4 regions of the Ensifer fredii genome follow, and region 1 is predicted to be linked to each of the others. Evidence: predicted binding sites of a transcription regulator. Region 1 holds the regulator's gene; each other region holds the start of a gene.

What was found. Region 1 encodes PhoB, which activates phosphate uptake and scavenging genes when phosphate is short. Its sites were predicted from a motif close to TGTCATNNANCTGTCAT; they were not measured.
Region 2: NXT3_RS10415 (UDP-2,3-diacylglucosamine diphosphatase) is a predicted target of PhoB. The motif match lies at 2,562-2,578, and genes of this name have one in related genera.
Region 3: NXT3_RS06660 (esterase-like activity of phytase family protein) is a predicted target of PhoB. The motif match lies at 2,018-2,034, and genes of this name have one in related genera.
Region 4: NXT3_RS23650 (ceramide glucosyltransferase) is a predicted target of PhoB. The motif match lies at 1,657-1,673, and genes of this name have one in related genera.

What each region holds. Positions count from the first base shown of each region.
Region 1 covers NZ_CP024307.1:508,844-513,371, reverse strand. The annotation lists gene argF (ornithine carbamoyltransferase) at 1-188, opposite strand, end outside; gene NXT3_RS02475 (aspartate aminotransferase family protein) at 238-1,437, opposite strand; gene NXT3_RS02470 (GcrA family cell cycle regulator) at 1,852-2,370, shown strand; gene phoB (phosphate regulon transcriptional regulator PhoB) at 2,454-3,137, opposite strand; gene phoU (phosphate signaling complex protein PhoU) at 3,183-3,896, opposite strand; gene pstB (phosphate ABC transporter ATP-binding protein PstB) at 3,943-4,528, opposite strand, start outside.
Region 2 covers NZ_CP024307.1:2,101,388-2,105,915, forward strand. The annotation lists gene dgcA (N-acetyl-D-Glu racemase DgcA) at 1-398, shown strand, start outside; gene NXT3_RS10410 (MFS transporter) at 350-1,570, opposite strand; gene NXT3_RS10415 (UDP-2,3-diacylglucosamine diphosphatase) at 1,674-2,510, opposite strand; gene NXT3_RS10420 (NADP-dependent malic enzyme) at 2,688-4,528, shown strand, end outside.
Region 3 covers NZ_CP024307.1:1,379,967-1,384,494, forward strand. The annotation lists gene lon (endopeptidase La) at 1-1,354, shown strand, start outside; gene hupB (non-specific DNA-binding protein Hbs) at 1,574-1,846, shown strand; gene NXT3_RS06660 (esterase-like activity of phytase family protein) at 2,145-4,340, shown strand; gene NXT3_RS06665 (MarR family winged helix-turn-helix transcriptional regulator) at 4,426-4,528, opposite strand, start outside.
Region 4 covers NZ_CP024310.1:5,054-9,581, reverse strand. The annotation lists partial or broken gene NXT3_RS23655 (adenylate/guanylate cyclase domain-containing protein) at 1-46, opposite strand, end outside; gene NXT3_RS23650 (ceramide glucosyltransferase) at 438-1,595, opposite strand; gene NXT3_RS23640 (mechanosensitive ion channel family protein) at 2,048-3,385, shown strand; gene NXT3_RS23635 (aminotransferase-like domain-containing protein) at 3,321-4,528, opposite strand, start outside.

The DNA.
Region 1 (4,528 bases):
ACATCGAAGGAAACGCGGGTGCGGGTCGACGGCTTTTCGAAGATCATCGCCAGCATCTTGCCGGCAAGCGGTTTCTCGGCGGTTCCGGCCTTGGTCGCCGTCTTTCGTGCGCGGGCATCGTCGATGATCGTGCGCAGGTCGGTCGCGGTCATTGCCGAGAGATCGAGAAAATGTCTGGTGGCAGTCATAATGCTGTAGTTCCTGTCATAAACCGGTAATCGACCGTCCGTCGCGACCTCAGGCCGCGGCCGTTCCGCTCTTGGCGCGCACCGCCTCGGCGGCACGCTCGAGTCGTGCCAGCCCCTCGCGCGCTTCGGCGGGCGTGGTGATCAACGGCGGCAACAGCCGCAGCACGTTCTCACCGGCCGGCACGGCAAGCAGCTTCTCGGCGCGGATCGCCTTCAGGAAGTCGGCGGAAGGCACCTTTGCCTTGATGCCGAGCATCAGGCCGTCGCCGCGGATCTCCTCGATCACGTCGGGGAAGCGATCCTTGAGCGAGGCAAGCCCCTGGCGGAACACCAATCCCACGTCGCTGACATTCTCCAGGAAACCATCGGCCAGGACGACATCGAGCACCGCATTGCCGACCGCCATCGCCAGCGGATTGCCGCCGTAGGTGGAGCCGTGGGTGCCGGCCACCATGCCGGCCGCCGCCGCTTCCGTTGCCAGGCAGGCGCCGAGAGGGAAGCCGCCGCCGATGCCCTTGGCGACGGCCATGATGTCCGGCTTGATGCCCGACCATTCATGCGCGAAGAGCTTGCCTGTGCGGCCGACGCCGCACTGGACCTCGTCGAGGATCAACAGCAGCCCGAACTCGTCGCAGAGCGCGCGCAGTTCCTGCATGAATTCTTTCGAAGCGAGGCGAATGCCGCCCTCGCCCTGGATCGGCTCGACCAGGATTGCAGCGGTCTCGTCGTTGATCGCGGTCTTGACGGCGGCGATGTCGCCGAACGGCACCTGATAGAAGCCCGGAGCCTTCGGCCCGAACCCTTCGATGTATTTCTGCTGGCCGCCGGCGGCAATCGTCGCGATGGTGCGGCCGTGGAAGGCGCCTTCGAAGGTGATGATGTGGAACCGCTCCGGATGGCCCTTGGCGAAATGGTAGCGGCGCGCCGTCTTGATCGCACATTCGAGCGCTTCCGCACCGGAATTGGTGAAGAACACTCGATCGGCGAAGGTGACCGCCGTCAGCCGCTGCGCCAGGCTCTCCTGGCCGGGAACATCGTAGAGATTGGACACATGCCAGAGCTTCTCCGCCTGCGCTTTCAGCGCTTCGACGAGATGAGGATGGGCATGGCCGAGCGAATTAACCGCGACGCCGGCTGCAAAGTCGAGATAGCGGGTGCCGTCTTCGGCAATCAGCCAGACGCCCTCGCCTCGCTCGAAACGCAACGGCGCACGCAGATAGGTGTCGTAGAGCGGCGGTGTTGCGGCCATGATCAGCATCTCCTTCGTCATCGGCATCGCTGTCGGACGTATCGGCCCGACAAAAATCAAAAATGCCGCCTTTCGGCGGCGCAGGCACTATTCCCATATCGCGGCGCAATGTCAACAAAACCAAGGCTTGCAACAGTCGCGCCGGCCCGGATTCCGCACCGCGAAAAAATCCCGATGCGGGGCTTGCAAAAATGCAACTATCCGACAGCAAGTTGGGGAAAACTGCGAAATCGATTCGGCGCGATTCCGGCGACTCTTGCCACGGAGTCACCCGGCCGGTAGGTTAATATTCAATTACTAGACGCATGCGGCGGACCTAGTCACCAAAATAGTTATCGCGTTGTAACTCCGGGGCTTTTCCGGAGAACGGTGATGGATTCTGCCATCCCAACGCCGAGAACGGGGAGTGCAGACATGAACTGGACGGACGAGCGGGTTGAGAAGCTGAAGAAGCTATGGTCCGAGGGCCTAAGCGCGAGCCAGATCGCGGCGCAGCTGGGAGGCGTCAGCCGTAACGCGGTGATCGGCAAGGTTCATCGGTTGAGCCTGCCAGGCCGCGCCAAGGCCGGCGGAGCGACAGCGGCGGCTCGTCCCAAGCGGACGACCTCGGCGCCCCGCGCCCCGAACTACGCGGCACGCGCCGTGACCCGGACGGTTACCCGCGCTGCCGGCACGGCCGTGCTCAAGGAAGAGGTCGCCGTCGATCTGGTGGCGGAGCAGGATCTCGCACTCGACACCAACATTGTCGTGCCGATGTCGCGCCGGCTGGAACTCACCCAGCTGACCGAGCGGACCTGCAAATGGCCGATCGGCGACCCGCTCAAGGAAGAATTCCACTTCTGCGGCAACGACTCGCCGGAATCCTCCCCCTATTGCAGCTACCACGCTCGCCTCGCCTACCAGCCCTCGGCCGAGCGGCGCCGCGCGCGCTGATCGGTCGGAGCAATAACAAGGACGCATGAAGGGGCCCGTCGGGCCCCTTATCACTTTGGAACGCCGGAAAAGCAGCGCAAGCGTCAGCTTTCCAACGAATAGCCGGCGCCGCGCACCGTCCTGATCACATCGGGCATATTGGAGAAATTCAGAGCCTTGCGCAGCCGGCCGACATGGACGTCGACCGTTCGCTCGTCGACATAGATGTCGTGCCCCCAGACGCCGTCGAGCAGCTGCGAGCGGGAGAAGACGCGGCCTGGCGAGGCCATCAGGAACTCCAGGAGCCGGAACTCCGTCGGGCCGAGCCTCACTTCGCGGGTGCGACGATGCACGCGATGGGTTTCGCGGTCGAGCTCTATGTCGCCGCAGCGAAGCACCGTCGACAGCACTTCAGGCTTCGCCCGCCGGAGCATCGCCTTGACCCGCGCCATCAGCTCCGGCGTCGAGAACGGCTTGACGACGTAGTCGTCGGCACCGGTCGCAAGGCCTCGCACCCGCTCGCTTTCCTCGCCGCGCGCCGTCAGCATGATGATCGGCAGCCGCTCGGTCTCCGGGCGCTGTCGGAGACGGCGGCAAAGCTCGATGCCGGAGACGCCGGGCAGCATCCAGTCGAGGATGAGAAGGTCGGGCAAGCGCTCCTGCAGGCGGATCTCCGCTTCGTCGCCGCGAAAGATCGTATCGACCTCGAAGCCCTCAGCCTCGAGATTGTAGCGCAGCAGCACGCTGAGCGCTTCCTCGTCCTCGACAACGGCTATCTTCGGCAACATTCAGTTACGACTCCTTGCCTAGATTCATGATTGGCGGGTGTCCCCTCAGTCGGTGACGGATCCGAGCGTTGACGTCATGTCGTCCTTCGGCCGCTCGCCCTGCGGCTGGGCGCCCGTCGCCATGTAGTAGATGGTTTCGGCGATATTGGTGGCGTGGTCGCCGATACGCTCGATGTTCTTGGCGCAGAAAAGGAGATGCGTGCAGGGGGTGATGTTGCGCGGATCCTCCATCATGTAGGTCAACAGCTCGCGGAACAACGAGGTGTAAATCGCGTCGATCTCCTCGTCGCGTTCGCGGATGCTGTTTGCCTTCTCCGGCGAACGCGAGGCGTAAACGTCGAGGACCTCCTTGAGCTGGATCAGGGCGAGTTCGGCGAGGTGCTCGAGACCGCGCGCCAGCTTGCGCGGAATGCCGGAGCCGGCAACCGCGATGACGCGCTTGGCAGTGTTCTTGCCGAGGTCGCCGACGCGCTCGAGATCGGCGGCGATCCGGATCGACCCCATGATCTCGCGGAGATCCGCGGCCATCGGCTGTCGCTTGGCGATGGTGACGATCGCCTTTTCGCCGATCTGGCGCTCGGCGTCGTCCAAGATTGCATCGTCGGAAATGACCTTCTGGGCGAGCGCCAGATCGGAATTCACCAGAGCCCGGACTGAATCCGCCACCATCTGCTCGGCCTGGCCGCCCATCTCCGAGATCCGGCGCGTCAGATATTTAAGCTCTTCGTCGAAGGCTGTCGTTATGTGGGGGTGAGACATCTACGGTTCCTCGAGGGCGCACTCTTCGCGGTGGGTTTTCGGGCGATCAGCCGAAGCGGCCCATGATGTAATCCTGGGTGCGCTGGTCGTCCGGATTGGTGAACATCTTGTCGGTGTCGTTCTCCTCGACAAGATTGCCGAGGTGGAACATGGCGGTGCGCTGCGAGACGCGGGCCGCCTGCTGCATCGAGTGGGTCACGATGACGATGGTGAAATTGGCGCGCAGCTCGTGAATGAGCTCTTCGACCTTGGCCGTGGCGATCGGGTCGAGGGCCGAGCAGGGCTCGTCCATGAGAATCACTTCCGGGCTGACGGCAACGGCGCGGGCGATGCAGAGGCGCTGTTGCTGGCCGCCGGAAAGACCCGTCCCCGGCTCCTGCAGGCGGTCCTTCACCTCATTCCACAGGCCCGCCTTCTGCAGGCTCGTTTCGACGATCTCATCGAAATCGGCCTTCGTGCGGGCCAGGCCGTGGATGCGCGGCCCGTAGGAAACATTCTCATAGATCGACTTTGGGAACGGATTGGGCTTCTGGAAGACCATGCCGACGCGGGCGCGCAGTTCCACCACGTCGATCGACGGATCGTAGATGTCGTCCTCGTCGAGGGTAATCCGGCCGGTGACCCGGCAATTC
Region 2 (4,528 bases), 1.6 Mb from region 1:
GCATCGCCCTCATCGAGCAACCCCTGTCGGCGGGGCGTGACGAGGCGCTGGGCTCCGTGGCACACTCGGTTCCCGTCTGCGCCGACGAAAGCGTGCATGCGACCGAGGACCTGAAGGCGCTCGTCGGACGCTACGACGCGGTAAACATCAAGCTCGACAAGACCGGTGGACTTACCGAGGCGCTGCGCATGCGCGAAGAGGCCCGGGCGCTCGGCCTGAAGGTCATGGTCGGCTGTATGGTCGGCAGTTCGCTCGCCATGGCTCCGGCCGTCCTCGTCGCGCAGGGAGCCGACTTCGTCGACCTCGACGGCCCGCTGCTGCTTGCACAGGACCGCAGCCCGGGGCTTCGCTACGAGGCCTCGCTCGTCTTCCCGCCCGAGCCGAGCCTGTGGGGCTGAAGATACCAGCCGGCATAGGCGAAGCAGCATCCGCATAGCGCCACGACCGACATCGAATAGAAGCCGGCGACACCGAACCAGGCGTAAAAGTAGCCCGACAGGAAGGTGAAGATCGCCGTGAAGATGCCGGTGTAGAAAAAATAGAGGCCCTGGGCGGAGGCCTCCTGCTCCTCGGCGACGCGCTCGACCAGCTTGTGCTGCATGCCGGTGTGCATGATCGCATAGGTAAAGGCGTGCAGGCACTGGAGGACGAAGTAACCGGTAAAACCGAGGTCCATCGGAAAGATCAGCCAGCGCGCGACCGCCAGCAGGCAGCCGGAGAAGATCATCGTCCAGACGCTGAAGCGCCTGGTAATGGCCTTGGCAAAGAAGAACATCAGCACTTCCGCCGCCACCCCGGCACTCCACAGCGCCCCGATCTGCGTGCCGCTATAGCCGATCTGCTGCCAATAAATGGCAGAAAACGCGAACAGCATCGCATGGCTGCTGTTGACCAGCGTGACGCCGATCAAAAGCAGCTGCAAATCGGGCTGCCGCAGCGATTGCGGCGGCGCTTCGGTGATTGCCGTGATCGGCGAAGGCCTGCGTGGGCGGCCGATGCGCGGAGCTGCGCAGGCCATCGCAACGGTCAGGCCGAAACCGGCGGCCATCGCCGGCAGCACCATTGCACCGCCGATGAGGCCGGTCATCCAGCCGCCGAGCATCGTCGCACCAATAAAGGCGATCGATCCCCAGACGCGCATCTGCGCATAGTCAAAACCCCAGCGGCGCACGCCCGAAAGCGCGATCGCCTCGACGATCGGGAGGTAAGGCGAATAGGCGGCCGACTGCAGCGCATAGATCACCAGCACCGGCCAGAAGTCCTTGGCGAAGAAGAGGACGAAGGCGAGTGCAAGCGAGAGGCAGGCCGACCAGATCAGCACGATCGTGCGCTCACCGAGCCTGTCCGCCAGCACACCCGCCAATGGCGCCGTGATGACCCGGATGAACATCGGCACGGCGAGGACCACGCCGATCTCGAAATCGCTCATCGACAAGCCGTTGAGCCAGACCGGGAAATACGGCATGGCGAAGCCGTTGACGATCAGCGGCGCGCAGAAGAGCAACCCGATGCGGAGCGCGAAATAACGCGGCGGAGGCCCCAGGACGGGGCGCGCGGATGCGGGAATCATGGGAGGACCTGATGGCTGTGCGCAACCCCTAGCACGAATATCCGCCAGCTCGCTAGCCGCTAGTTTTAGCCACAGGTGGGGCTCAGGCCTGGTACCGAGGACCTCAGGCTGCCCGCGGCGCGGCCAAAGTCACGGGCAAGCCATCGGCCGAGGTTTCCACCGCCACTCCGCCGCGCAGGCTATGCCAGGTGAGCAGTTCCATCGTGCCGTCGAAATGCTCGGCGATCGCCGTGCAGCTTTCGACCCAGTCACCGGTGTTGATGTAGCGGATCTCGTCGATGTCCTCGATCACCGCGTGATGGATATGCCCGCAGATCACGCCCTGGGCGTTATGCCGGCGGGCTTCCTCCGCAACGACCCTCTGAAACTCGCCGATGAAATTCACCGCGTGCTTGACCTGCAGCTTCGCCCAGGACGAAAACGACCAATACGGCATGCCGAGGCGGCGGCGAATGGCGGCAAGGCCGATATTAATAGCGATTGCCGTGTCGTAGGCCCAGTCGCCGAGATAGGCGAGCACACGCGCGTTGCGCACGACGACGTCGAATTCGTCGCCATGCAGCACGAGGTAGTTGCGCCCGTCCGCGCCCTGGTGCATGTGGCGCGCCGCGACCTCGATACCGCCGAAGTGGACGCCCGGAAAATCCCTCATGAACTCATCGTGGTTGCCGGGAATGTAAATAATGCGCGAACCCTTGCGCGCCTTGCGCAGGAGCTTCTGAACGACGTCGTTGCAGGACTGCGGCCAGTACCAGCTCCGCTTCAACCGCCAGCCGTCGACGATGTCGCCGACGAGAATGATAGTCTCGGCCTCATGGTGGCGCAGGAAATCGATCAGGTAGTCCGTCTTCGCCGCCTTCGAGCCCAGATGGACGTCGGAGATGAACAGCGTCCGCAATTTCCGCACCGGATTCTGTTGAGATCCCGATATCGCAACCATGAGATCCTCGCCTTCTCGAGCTATGTCTCGCCTCGTCAAAACCAGACTCGTGTTTCAGGAAGATGACACCGGAATTCGGCGGACCGGATCGGGCTGATGAAAAGCGCTGCCGTGAAACTGTACGCGGGCGGGAATTCGTGCCAAAAGGCCCCGATCCAGAAACGGGGATGTGACGGCATGACCACGGGCGAAAAAGCGAAACCTCAATCGGCTCCGGCGAGCGGAGACATCGACCAGCAGGCACTCTTCTTCCACCGCTACCCCCGTCCGGGCAAGCTAGAGATCCAGCCCACCAAACCGCTCGGCAATCAGCGCGATCTGGCGCTCGCCTATTCGCCCGGCGTCGCAGCCCCCTGCCTTGCCATCAGGGATGACCCGGCGAGCGCCGCCGATTTCACCGCCCGCTCTAACCTCGTCGCCGTGGTCTCCAACGGCACCGCCGTGCTCGGCCTCGGCAATATCGGTCCCCTGGCCTCAAAACCGGTGATGGAAGGCAAGGCCGTCCTCTTCAAGAAATTCGCCGGCATCGATGTCTTCGATATCGAGATCGACGCGCCGACCGTCGAACGCATGGTCGACGTGGTTTCCGCGCTCGAGCCGACCTTCGGCGGCATCAATCTCGAAGACATCAAGGCTCCGGAATGTTTCGAGGTCGAGCGCCGCTTGCGGGAGAAGATGGACATTCCCGTCTTCCATGATGACCAGCACGGAACGGCGATCATTGTCGCCGCCGCCGTCCTGAACGGCCTGGAACTCGCCGGCAAGGACATCGCCAAGGCGAAGATCGTCGCCTCGGGCGCCGGCGCTGCCGCCCTTGCCTGCCTGAACCTTCTCGTCACCCTTGGCGCCAAGCCCGAAAACATCTGGGTCCATGACCTGGAGGGTCTCGTCTATAAGGGCCGCGAGGTTCTGATGGACGAATGGAAGGCCATCTACGCGCAGGACAGCGCCAATCGCGTGCTTGCCGACAGCATCGGCGGCGCCGACGTTTTCCTGGGACTTTCTGCAGCAGGCGTCCTCAAGCCCGAACTGCTCGCCCAGATGGCCGAGAAGCCGCTGATCATGGCGCTCGCCAACCCGACACCGGAAATCATGCCGGAAGTGGCGCGCGCCGCGCGGCCGGACGCGATGATCTGCACCGGACGCTCCGACTTCCCGAACCAGGTCAACAACGTCCTTTGCTTCCCGCATATCTTCCGCGGCGCGCTCGATTGCGGCGCGCGCACCATCAATGAAGAGATGAAGATGGCGGCGGTGCGGGCAATCGCCGGCCTGGCGCGCGAGGAGCCGTCGGATGTTGCGGCCCGTGCCTATTCAGGGGAAACGCCGGTCTTCGGACCCGACTATCTCATCCCCTCGCCCTTCGACCAGCGGTTGATCCTGCGCATCGCTCCGGCGGTGGCCAAGGCTGCAGCCGAGAGCGGCGTCGCTACCCGGCCGATCCAGGATTTCGACGCCTATCTCGACAAGCTCAACCGCTTCGTCTTCCGCTCCGGCTTCATCATGAAGCCGGTCTTCGCAGCCGCCAAGAACGCCCCCAAGAACCGCGTCATCTTCGCCGAAGGAGAAGACGAACGGGTGTTGCGCGCCGCCCAGGTGCTCTTGGAAGAAGGCACGGCCAAGCCGATCCTGATCGGCCGTCCGCAGATCATCGACACCCGCCTCCGCCGCTATGGCCTCAGAATCCGTCCCGATGTCGACTTCGAGGTCGTCAATCCGGAAGGAGATCCGCGCTATCGCGACTACGTCGAAGAATACTTCACCCTTGTCGGCCGTCTCGGCGTCATCCCGGAAGCCGCCCGCACGATCGTCCGCACGAATACGACGGTGATCGGTGCGCTGGCGGTCAAGCGCGGTGAAGCGGACGCATTGATCTGCGGGGTCGAAGGGCGCTACAGCCGACACCTGCGCGACGTTTCACAGATCATCGGCAAGAAGCCGGGCGTACTCGACTTCTCGGCGCTAAGCCTGTTGATTTCCCAGCGCGGTGCGACCTTCTTCACCGACACCTATGTGAG
Region 3 (4,528 bases), 870 kb from region 1:
CCTCGTCGGCCCTCCGGGCGTCGGCAAGACCTCGCTCGCCAAGTCTATCGCCAAGGCGACCGGCCGCGAATATATCCGCATGGCGCTCGGCGGCGTGCGTGACGAGGCCGAGATCCGTGGCCACCGCCGCACCTATATCGGCTCCATGCCCGGCAAGGTCGTGCAGTCGATGAAGAAGGCCAAGCGGTCCAATCCGCTGTTCCTGCTCGACGAGATCGACAAGATGGGCCAGGACTTCCGCGGCGATCCGTCCTCGGCGCTTCTCGAAGTGCTCGATCCGGAACAGAACTCGACCTTCATGGATCACTATCTCGAGGTCGAGTACGACCTCTCGAACGTGATGTTCATCACCACGGCGAACACGCTGAACATTCCGGCGCCGCTGATGGACCGCATGGAAGTGATCCGCATCGCCGGCTACACGGAAGAGGAAAAGCTGGAAATCGCCAAGCGGCACCTGCTGCCGAAGGCGATTCGCGATCATGCGCTGCAGCCGAACGAGTTCTCCGTGACCGACGGCGCGCTTATGGCGGTGATCCAGACCTACACGCGCGAGGCGGGCGTTCGCAACTTCGAGCGTGAGCTGATGAAGCTTGCGCGCAAGGCCGTGACCGAGATCCTAAAGGGCAAGACCAAGAAGGTCGAAGTGACGGCCGAGAACGTCCCCGACTATCTCGGCGTGCCGCGCTTCCGCCATGGCGAAGCCGAACGCGACGACCAGGTGGGCGTTGTCACGGGTCTTGCCTGGACCGAGGTGGGCGGTGAATTGCTGACGATCGAAGGCGTGATGATGCCGGGCAAGGGCCGCATGACGGTCACCGGCAACCTGCGCGACGTCATGAAGGAATCGATTTCCGCGGCGGCCTCCTATGTCCGATCGCGTGCGATCGATTTCGGCATTGAGCCGCCGCTCTTCGACAAGCGCGACATCCACGTGCACGTGCCGGAAGGTGCAACGCCGAAGGATGGCCCGTCGGCGGGCGTCGCCATGGCGACGGCAATTGTTTCGGTGATGACCGGCATTCCGATCTCCAAGGATGTGGCGATGACCGGCGAGATCACCCTGCGCGGCCGTGTCCTGCCGATCGGCGGCTTGAAGGAGAAGCTGTTGGCGGCTCTGCGTGGCGGCATCAAGAAGGTGCTGATCCCTGAAGAGAACGCCAAGGATCTTGCGGAGATCCCGGACAATGTGAAGAACAGCCTCGAAATCATCCCGGTTTCGCGGATGGGCGAGGTGCTCGAGCACGCATTGACGCGGCGTCCCGAGCCGATTGAATGGGACCCGGCAAGCCATGCCGGCACCATTTCGCCGGTCGATTCGCAGGACGAGGCGGGCACCTCGATCGCCCACTGAGGACGCGCAAATAGGGGAGGGACTGTGTCCCCGTTGCGCCCTTTGCCAAAAAAACGGAAAAGACCGGCCATTTGCCGGTCTTTTCTGTTGTAAAAGCACCCTCTAAGCCTTGCATTTCAAGGGATTCGGCGCAATTGGGAATGGCAAGACGTGGCTGTGCGCAAGCGGCCGCGGCTTAAGAAGACAGTCGTTTCGAACCAATATGAAAGGGGTGGAAACATGAACAAAAATGAGCTCGTGTCTGCCGTTGCCGAGAAGGCCGGTCTTTCCAAGGCCGATGCGTCTTCCGCTGTTGATGCAGTGTTTGAGACCATTCAGGGTGAACTGAAGAACGGCGGCGACATTCGTCTCGTCGGCTTCGGCAACTTCTCCGTGACCCGCCGCGAAGCGAGCAAGGGCCGCAACCCGTCGACGGGTGCGGAAGTTGACATCCCGGCACGCAACGTGCCGAAGTTCACGGCCGGTAAGGGCCTGAAGGACGCCGTCAACTAATCGGACGTGTCGAGGTCCGAAAGGGCCTCGAGATGCCGCGCGGTCCGGGTCGGCGGCGACGCCAAAGAGGCCGCAAGCAAGTTCATGTTCCATCTGCCGCCTTCCTTCCAGGATCGCCGGCAGGTTGATTGGGGCCCGGTCGATCCGGGCCTCTTTTCATTTAACCTCCGCTGTCATCGGGCTGTTACAGGACGGTTGCACAAGCCTCCCATCCGGAGGTGGACGAATTGCGACTCCGGACGCGAACGCGGTGTCGGAAGGCCTGATCTCCGGGCGCGCGCCGCGACAGGAGGGATAAATGAGGGCTTTTTCCATCACAGCCGCCTTGGCGGCGGCACTCGCCGCATCGACGGCGCCGGCCGCTCAGGCCGAACAGGTCTTTAACCGCATTGCATCCTTTGCGGTCGCCGGCAACTTGCCCGAAGGCGCCGACCAAAAGGCACCGACCTCAGCGGAAATCATTGCCGCCAGCGAGGACGGCAACACGCTCATCTATACGGACAGCCCCGGCAAGCGTATCGGCTTCATCGATATCACCGACGCCCGCGCGCCGAAGGCCGGCGGCATCGTTTCCTTCGAGGGCGAGCCGACGTCGGTCGCTGTCGCCGGCCCGAAGGCGCTGGTCGCCGTCAACACCCGTGAAAGTTTCACCAAGACCTCCGGCCTGCTTGCCGTCGTCGATGTCGCGACGAAAAAGATCGACGCCACCTGCGATCTCGGTGGCCAGCCGGATTCCGTCACCGTCAACAAGGACCGGACGCTGGCGGCGATCGCCATCGAGAACGAGCGCGACGAGGACGTCAACGACGGTGAGATCCCGCAGCTGCCGGCCGGCGATCTCGTGATCCTGTCGCTGAAGGACGGCGTTGCCGATTGCGCGACGATCAAGCATGTGACGCTCACCGGCCTTGCCGAAGTCGCCGGCGACGATCCGGAGCCGGAATTCGTCGCGTTCAACGGCAAGGCCGAGATTGCGCTGACGCTGCAGGAAAACAATCACATCGTGATCATCGACGGCAAATCAGCGGCCGTGAGGGCGCATTTTTCCGCCGGTACGGCGGACCTCAAGAATGTTGACGCGAAGCGTGACGGCGCCATTTCGTTTGCGAGCGATCTGACCGGCGTCAAGCGCGAGCCGGATGCCGTGAAGTGGCTCGACGACAACCGTCTGGTCGTCGCCAATGAGGGCGACTACGAAGGCGGCTCGCGCGGCTTCACGATCTTCGACGTCACCGGCAAGGTGCTGTTCGAGTCCGGTGCAAGCCTGGAGCACGCCATCGCTGCCGTCGGCCACTACCCGGAAAAGCGCTCTTCGGCGAAGGGCATCGAGCCGGAAGGCATGGAAACGGCGCAGTACGGCGACGACAAGCTGTTCTTCGTGCTTTCCGAGCGCGCCTCGATCGTCGGCGTCTACAAGGACACCGGTGCCGAGCCGCAACTGCTGCAGCTGCTGCCGTCCGGGGTTTCGCCCGAGGGCGCGGTCGCCATTCCCGGCCGCAATCTGTTCGCCACCGCCAACGAGGTCGATCTCGTCGAGGACGGCGGCGCGCGGGCGCATGTGATGATTTACGCGCGCGGCGAGGGGGAGGCCATCTACCCGCAGATTCGCTCCGCCGAGAAGGACGGTCTGCCGATCGGGTTCGGCGCCCTTTCCGGCCTGGCGGCCGTCGGCGACAAGCCGGGCTTCCTGCGGGCGGTGAACGACTCCGTTCTTTCGTCGCAGCCGACGATTTTTGCGATCGACGCGACGCAGAAGCCGGCGGTGATCACCGAGGCACTGCCGATCACCCGCGATGGCGCAGCCGCGCAAAAGCTCGATATTGAAGGCATTGCCAATGATGGCGAAGGCGGCTTCTGGCTGGCGTCGGAAGGCGACTCGGACAAGCTTTACAGCCACGCACTCCTTCACGTGAACAAGAAGGGCGAAATCAAACAGGAGATCGCTCTTCCGGCGGAGCTGCGCGCCAACGAAATCCGCTCCGGCTTCGAAGGAATCACCGCGGTCGGCGAAGGCGACGGCCTCACGCTCTGGATGGCGGTCCAGCGCGAGTGGAAGGACGACGAGAAGGGCTTCGTCAAGCTCGTCGCCTACAAGCCGGCGACGAAAGAGTGGGGCGCAGTGCGCTATCCGCTCGACAAGTCCGAAGCCGGCTGGGTCGGTCTTTCGGAGATCTCCGTCCACGGCGACTATGCCTATCTGATCGAGCGCGACAATCTGATCGGCGAAGCCGCGAAGCTCAAGAAGCTCTATCGTGTGGCGCTCACCGAGCTGAAGCCCGCTGCGCTCGGCGGCGAACTGCCGGCCGTCAAAAAGGAAGAGGTGCGCGACCTCATTCCTGACCTGAAGTCGCTGAACGGCTATGTAGTCGACAAGGTGGAGGGCTTCACGGTCGACGCCGCTGGAAACGGCTATGTCGTTACCGACAATGACGGCGTCGACGACGCGTCCGGCGAGACCCTGTTCTTCTCCATCGGCGCAATCAACGCGATGTAAGCGTCGGGCCAGGAGAAAACGGAAGAGGCCGGGGCATGACGTCCCGGCCTCTTCCTTTGTACCAAGTTCGGTTGTGCCTGCGGGGTTACCGCGCGGCAGCGATGTCTGCCTCTTCCTTCGCTTCCTTGCGCTTGCGGATCTCGTCGGTCTTGTCGACGAGCCTGCTGACGATGTCGTAGAGCTGATCG
Region 4 (4,528 bases), on a different replicon from region 1:
CCACGTCGGCAGCCAGGATCGCCGCTAGCTTGCGGTTCTCGCTCACAGGGCCATCTCCTCGTCTCCACAATAACAGGAAGACACAGGGAAGAGGAAATTTTCGGGGTCCCGTTCAGAGCGACTTTGGGTGAGATCATCGCTCGCCATTTGTTCGCCGGCAATCGTGAATGCTCACAATGTCGAGCACTCGCAACCCGGTGCCAATGGCGCAGACGTCCTGCCTGGGCAATGACTGTCCTGGCAACTTTCGGACATTCGACACCGTGACGCCGAAAGTCGGCTCAGGGCCGCAAGCTGCCGCTGCTTTCCGGCAAAGCTCCGCAGCAACCGTTCAGCCTCGCAATGCGCGACATTGAAAAAAGAACGGACCGGGAATTGCACGCGCTCTGCGCCCGAATGAGCATATTTCCCGGGCGTTTCTGACCAGCGCCAGCTCCCTACGACGTACTCACCACCAGCGGCAGCTCACCCGTTTCCAGCCGCGACTCCTGCGAGCCGATCGACATTCTGTTGCCGCGCCAGTCGGCGCTGCCGGCGAACCAGCTGCGGACCCAGATGACCGGCAGCAGCAGGTCGCGGGTGAGCATGGCGACGAGCGACCAGCGGGAGAGATGCCAGTTCTTCCAATGGACGAGCAAAATTTCCGGCAGGTAGGCGGCAATTGCGACAAGAGCCGCGACGGCGAGCACGCTGTGACCCGCAGCGATGGCGACGAGCGTCGACAGCAGGAGCGGCGGCACGACGCCGGCCAGAATCTCCAGGCCGAAGAACTGGGGAAAGGTGACGCGCCGCAGCCGCGCCCAGCGACACTGCCGCGCCCAAACCTCGCGGAACGTCCGCGTGCCGAGCGGCTGGTCGAACGGCGCGGAAACGAGGTGCACCTTCAGGCCGAGGCTTCTCACCAGTTTCGTCGCGGCCGCATCCTCGGCGATCTCCGCCGCCAGAGCCTGGATGCCGCCGTTGGCATCCAGCATGCTCTTGCGCCAGAGCATGCTTTTGCCCTGCGCAAAGCCGAAGCCGAGGGCTTCGCCGGCATATTGCCAGCGGGCCTGATGGGCGTTGAGGAAGGCGCATTCGACCTCCGCCCAGAATCCATTCGGACGCGACCCGAGCGGCGTTGAGCAGACGAGCCCGGACTCGCGTCCCCACGCTGCCATCAGCCGAATAAGGTAATCGGCCGGCATCAGCACGTTCGAGTCGGCGAGCACCACCCATTCATGCGCGGCCGCATTCCAGCCCTTTACGCAGTTGTTGAGCTTCGGATTGGCGCTGATCCGGTCGTCGCCGATGAGGATCGCCGCGGGAATGCCCGGGTGGCGCCGGCGCGCGGCCTCGATCAGCGGAATCAACGGATCCTTGGCATCGGCGACGCAGAAGATGACTTCGTATTCCGGCCAATCCAGGCGAAACGCGCTTTCAAGCGTTTCCCGGGAAAATTCTTCGATTCCGCAGAGCGGGATGACGAGGGAGACCGGCGGTCGATAGGTCGTCCGCGGCTGCGGGCCGAGACGTGGCCAGATCCGCCAGCCCGCTATCATCAGGCTCAACAGATTGATGGCTAGGAAGGCACCGGCGACGAACAAGATGAGCATCATTTACCCGGGCAACGAACCGCGATTCCGACGAAGTTGAGTTCCGGATAAACATCATCGCAAGATGACAGGCGGATGACAGTTGGGCGCTCTCGGGGCCGTGGCTGAAGCACCCCCCTCTGGCCTGCCGGCCATCTCCCCCACAAGGAGGGAGATCATTTGCGGCCGGCCCCTCGCTCCGACCTTGCCGCTTCTGTAAGCGGAACGCTTCGGTCGAGGTGCAAAGCGTGCCACATCCAATCTCCCCCCTTGTGGGGGGAGATGGCCGGCAGGCTAGAGGGGGTGGCCATCCGCATTCGAGCCCTTGCTGCGTGGGACGAATTGAACAAATTCCCTGCCCGGTTAATTATATGTCTGCGCAGTGCGCCTTTTCAGGGCGCCCGACGGCCGCCGCTTGTTCCATGCCCTGTCCTCGTACAGGAACAGGCAGCACAAGAATTGCGAAGACAGAGACGATGGATTTCGTCGAGACCATCAATGCCACCGCGGCGTGGCTCGAGCGGTTTGTGCTCAACGAATGGACGCTCTATCAGTGCGCCGTGATCGTCGTCGGCTATTTCGCTTGCGGCCTCGCCGCTAAGCGCCTGGAGCCGGCGCTCGAAGCCCGCGCCCGGATGATCAGGGGAAATCCGGACCTGCTGCGCGTCATCATCGCCTTCATGCGGCGGCTCAAATGGCTGTTCCTGATCGTCTGGCTGTGGATCGCCGACGTCGTGCTGTCGCGCTACGGCTGGCCGTCCTACCGCTGGCTGGTGGGGACGGTGCTGACGCTGGTCGCCGCCTGGTTCATCATCGCCGTCTTGACCCGCATCATCCGCAACCAGACGCTGGCGCGCGTCGTCGCCGTCCTCGGCTGGCTCTACTTCGCGCTTTACGCGCTCGGGCTGGATCGCCCGGTGCTGACGGCGCTCGACAATGCCGCCGTCAATCTCGGTGCCGTTCGCCTTTCGCTGCTGCTCGTACTGAAGGCGATCGTGCTCTCCGCCGCAATGATCTGGCTCGCCGTTCTCACCGGCAACATGTCGTCGAATTGGATCCAGAAATCCGCCGACCTGACGCCGTCGCTGAAGGTGCTGATCAGCAAGCTGATCAAGATCGGGCTCATCGTCCTTGCCGGCACGATCGCGCTGTCGGCGACCGGCATTGATCTGACGGCGCTCACCGTCTTTTCGGGCGCCGTCGGCGTCGGCATCGGCTTCGGCCTGCAGAAGGTGGTGTCGAACTTCATCTCCGGGATCATCATCCTGCTCGACAAGTCGATCAAGCCGGGCGACACAATCACGCTTGGGGAAACCTTCGGCTCGATCCGCGACCTGCGCTCCCGCTTCGTCTCCGTCATCACCCGCGACGGCAAGGAGTACCTGATCCCGAACGAGGACTTCATCTCCAAGCAGGTGGTGAACTGGTCGTTTTCCAGCGACTATGTCCGCATCGACGTGACCTTCGAAACGTCGCCGAAGAGCGATCCGCACGAGGTCGCCCGGCTTGCGATCGAAACCGCCAAGAGCGTTCCGCGGGTCGCCAGCGTCTATGCCGAGCCGGTCTGCTGGATGACCGGTTTCGGCGGCTCGTCGCTTACCTTCAAGCTCAGATTCTGGATTTCCGATCCGGCGAACGGGCTCACGAACATCCGCGGCCAGGTGTTCATGGCGCTCTGGGACGCCTTCCAGGCAGCCGGCATTGCGACGCCTGACCCGCGCGAGATCATCATGAAGACGCCGGTCGATATCACCGGCGCAGAAGAGCCGACAGCTCGCGAAACAGCCGCTCGTCCTCGGACTGTGCCACGTTGAAGCGCAGAAAATTGCCGGCCGTCTGCGCCTGGCTGAAGACATTGCCGGGGGCGAGCACGATGTTTCTGGCAAGCGCCCTTCTGGCGACGTCCGCGGCGTCGACGCCGTCCGGCAGCCGGCACCAGACGAACATGCCCGCCTGCGGCTCGATCCAGGGCTCAATGCCGATCGCCCGGAGCTTTCCGATCGTCTCGGCCATTGCCCGCGACAATCGCTGCCGCACCGTCTCCATATGCTTGCGATAGCTGCCGTCCTTCAACAGCGTCAGCACCAGCTCGGCGGAAAATCCGGGACCGCCGAAACCGGTGGCGATCTTCAGGTCGGCGAGCGGCTCGATCCATTGGCGGGGCGCGACGATGAAGCCGCAGCGCACCGCCGCCGACAGCGACTTCGAAAAGCTGCCGATATGCACCACCCGCTCGAGCCCGTCGAAGGCGGCAAGCCGCGGCGCCGGCGCCTCTTCGAAATCGGCAAAAATGTCGTCCTCGACGATCGTCAGCCCCGCCTGGTCGGCGAGCTTCAAGAGGCGGTGGGCGATAAGCGGCGAGAGCGTCGCGCCGGTCGGATTGTGGAGGGCGGAATTGGTGATGTAGAGTCGCGGCCGGTGTTCTTCGAGCGCAGCGGCAAAGCGCTCGATGTCCGGCCCGGCCGGCGTATAGGGAATGCCGACGATTTTTGCCTGATGCGCCCGGAGCAGCGCATGAAAGTTGAAGTAGCACGGATCGTCGACGAGCACGGTTTCGCCCGGCTCGACGAGGAAGCGGCAGAGGAGGTCAATCGCCTGGGTGCCGGACTCCGTCAGCATGATCTGCTCCGGCGAGGCTTCGATGCCGTGCTGCGCCAGACGGCGGGCAAGGAGCGCGCGGAGCGGCAAGAGCCCGAACGGCGGGCCGTAGTCGACGAGCGTCGAGGCACTTGCCCGCGCGACCGACCGCAAAGCCCGGCGCAGCCCCTCTTCCGGCATCCATTCGGCCGGCAGCCAGCCGCAGCCGGGCTTCAACACATTGCCGTCCGCCTCGAGCGCCTGCCGCGAGATCCACAGGGGATCGACCTCGCGCTCCACCCGCGGGCCGAGTTCGGCAAGCGACAAGGGGGCTAGCGGCGCGGCGACGAAGAAACCGGAGCCCGGCCGCGATCGGATCA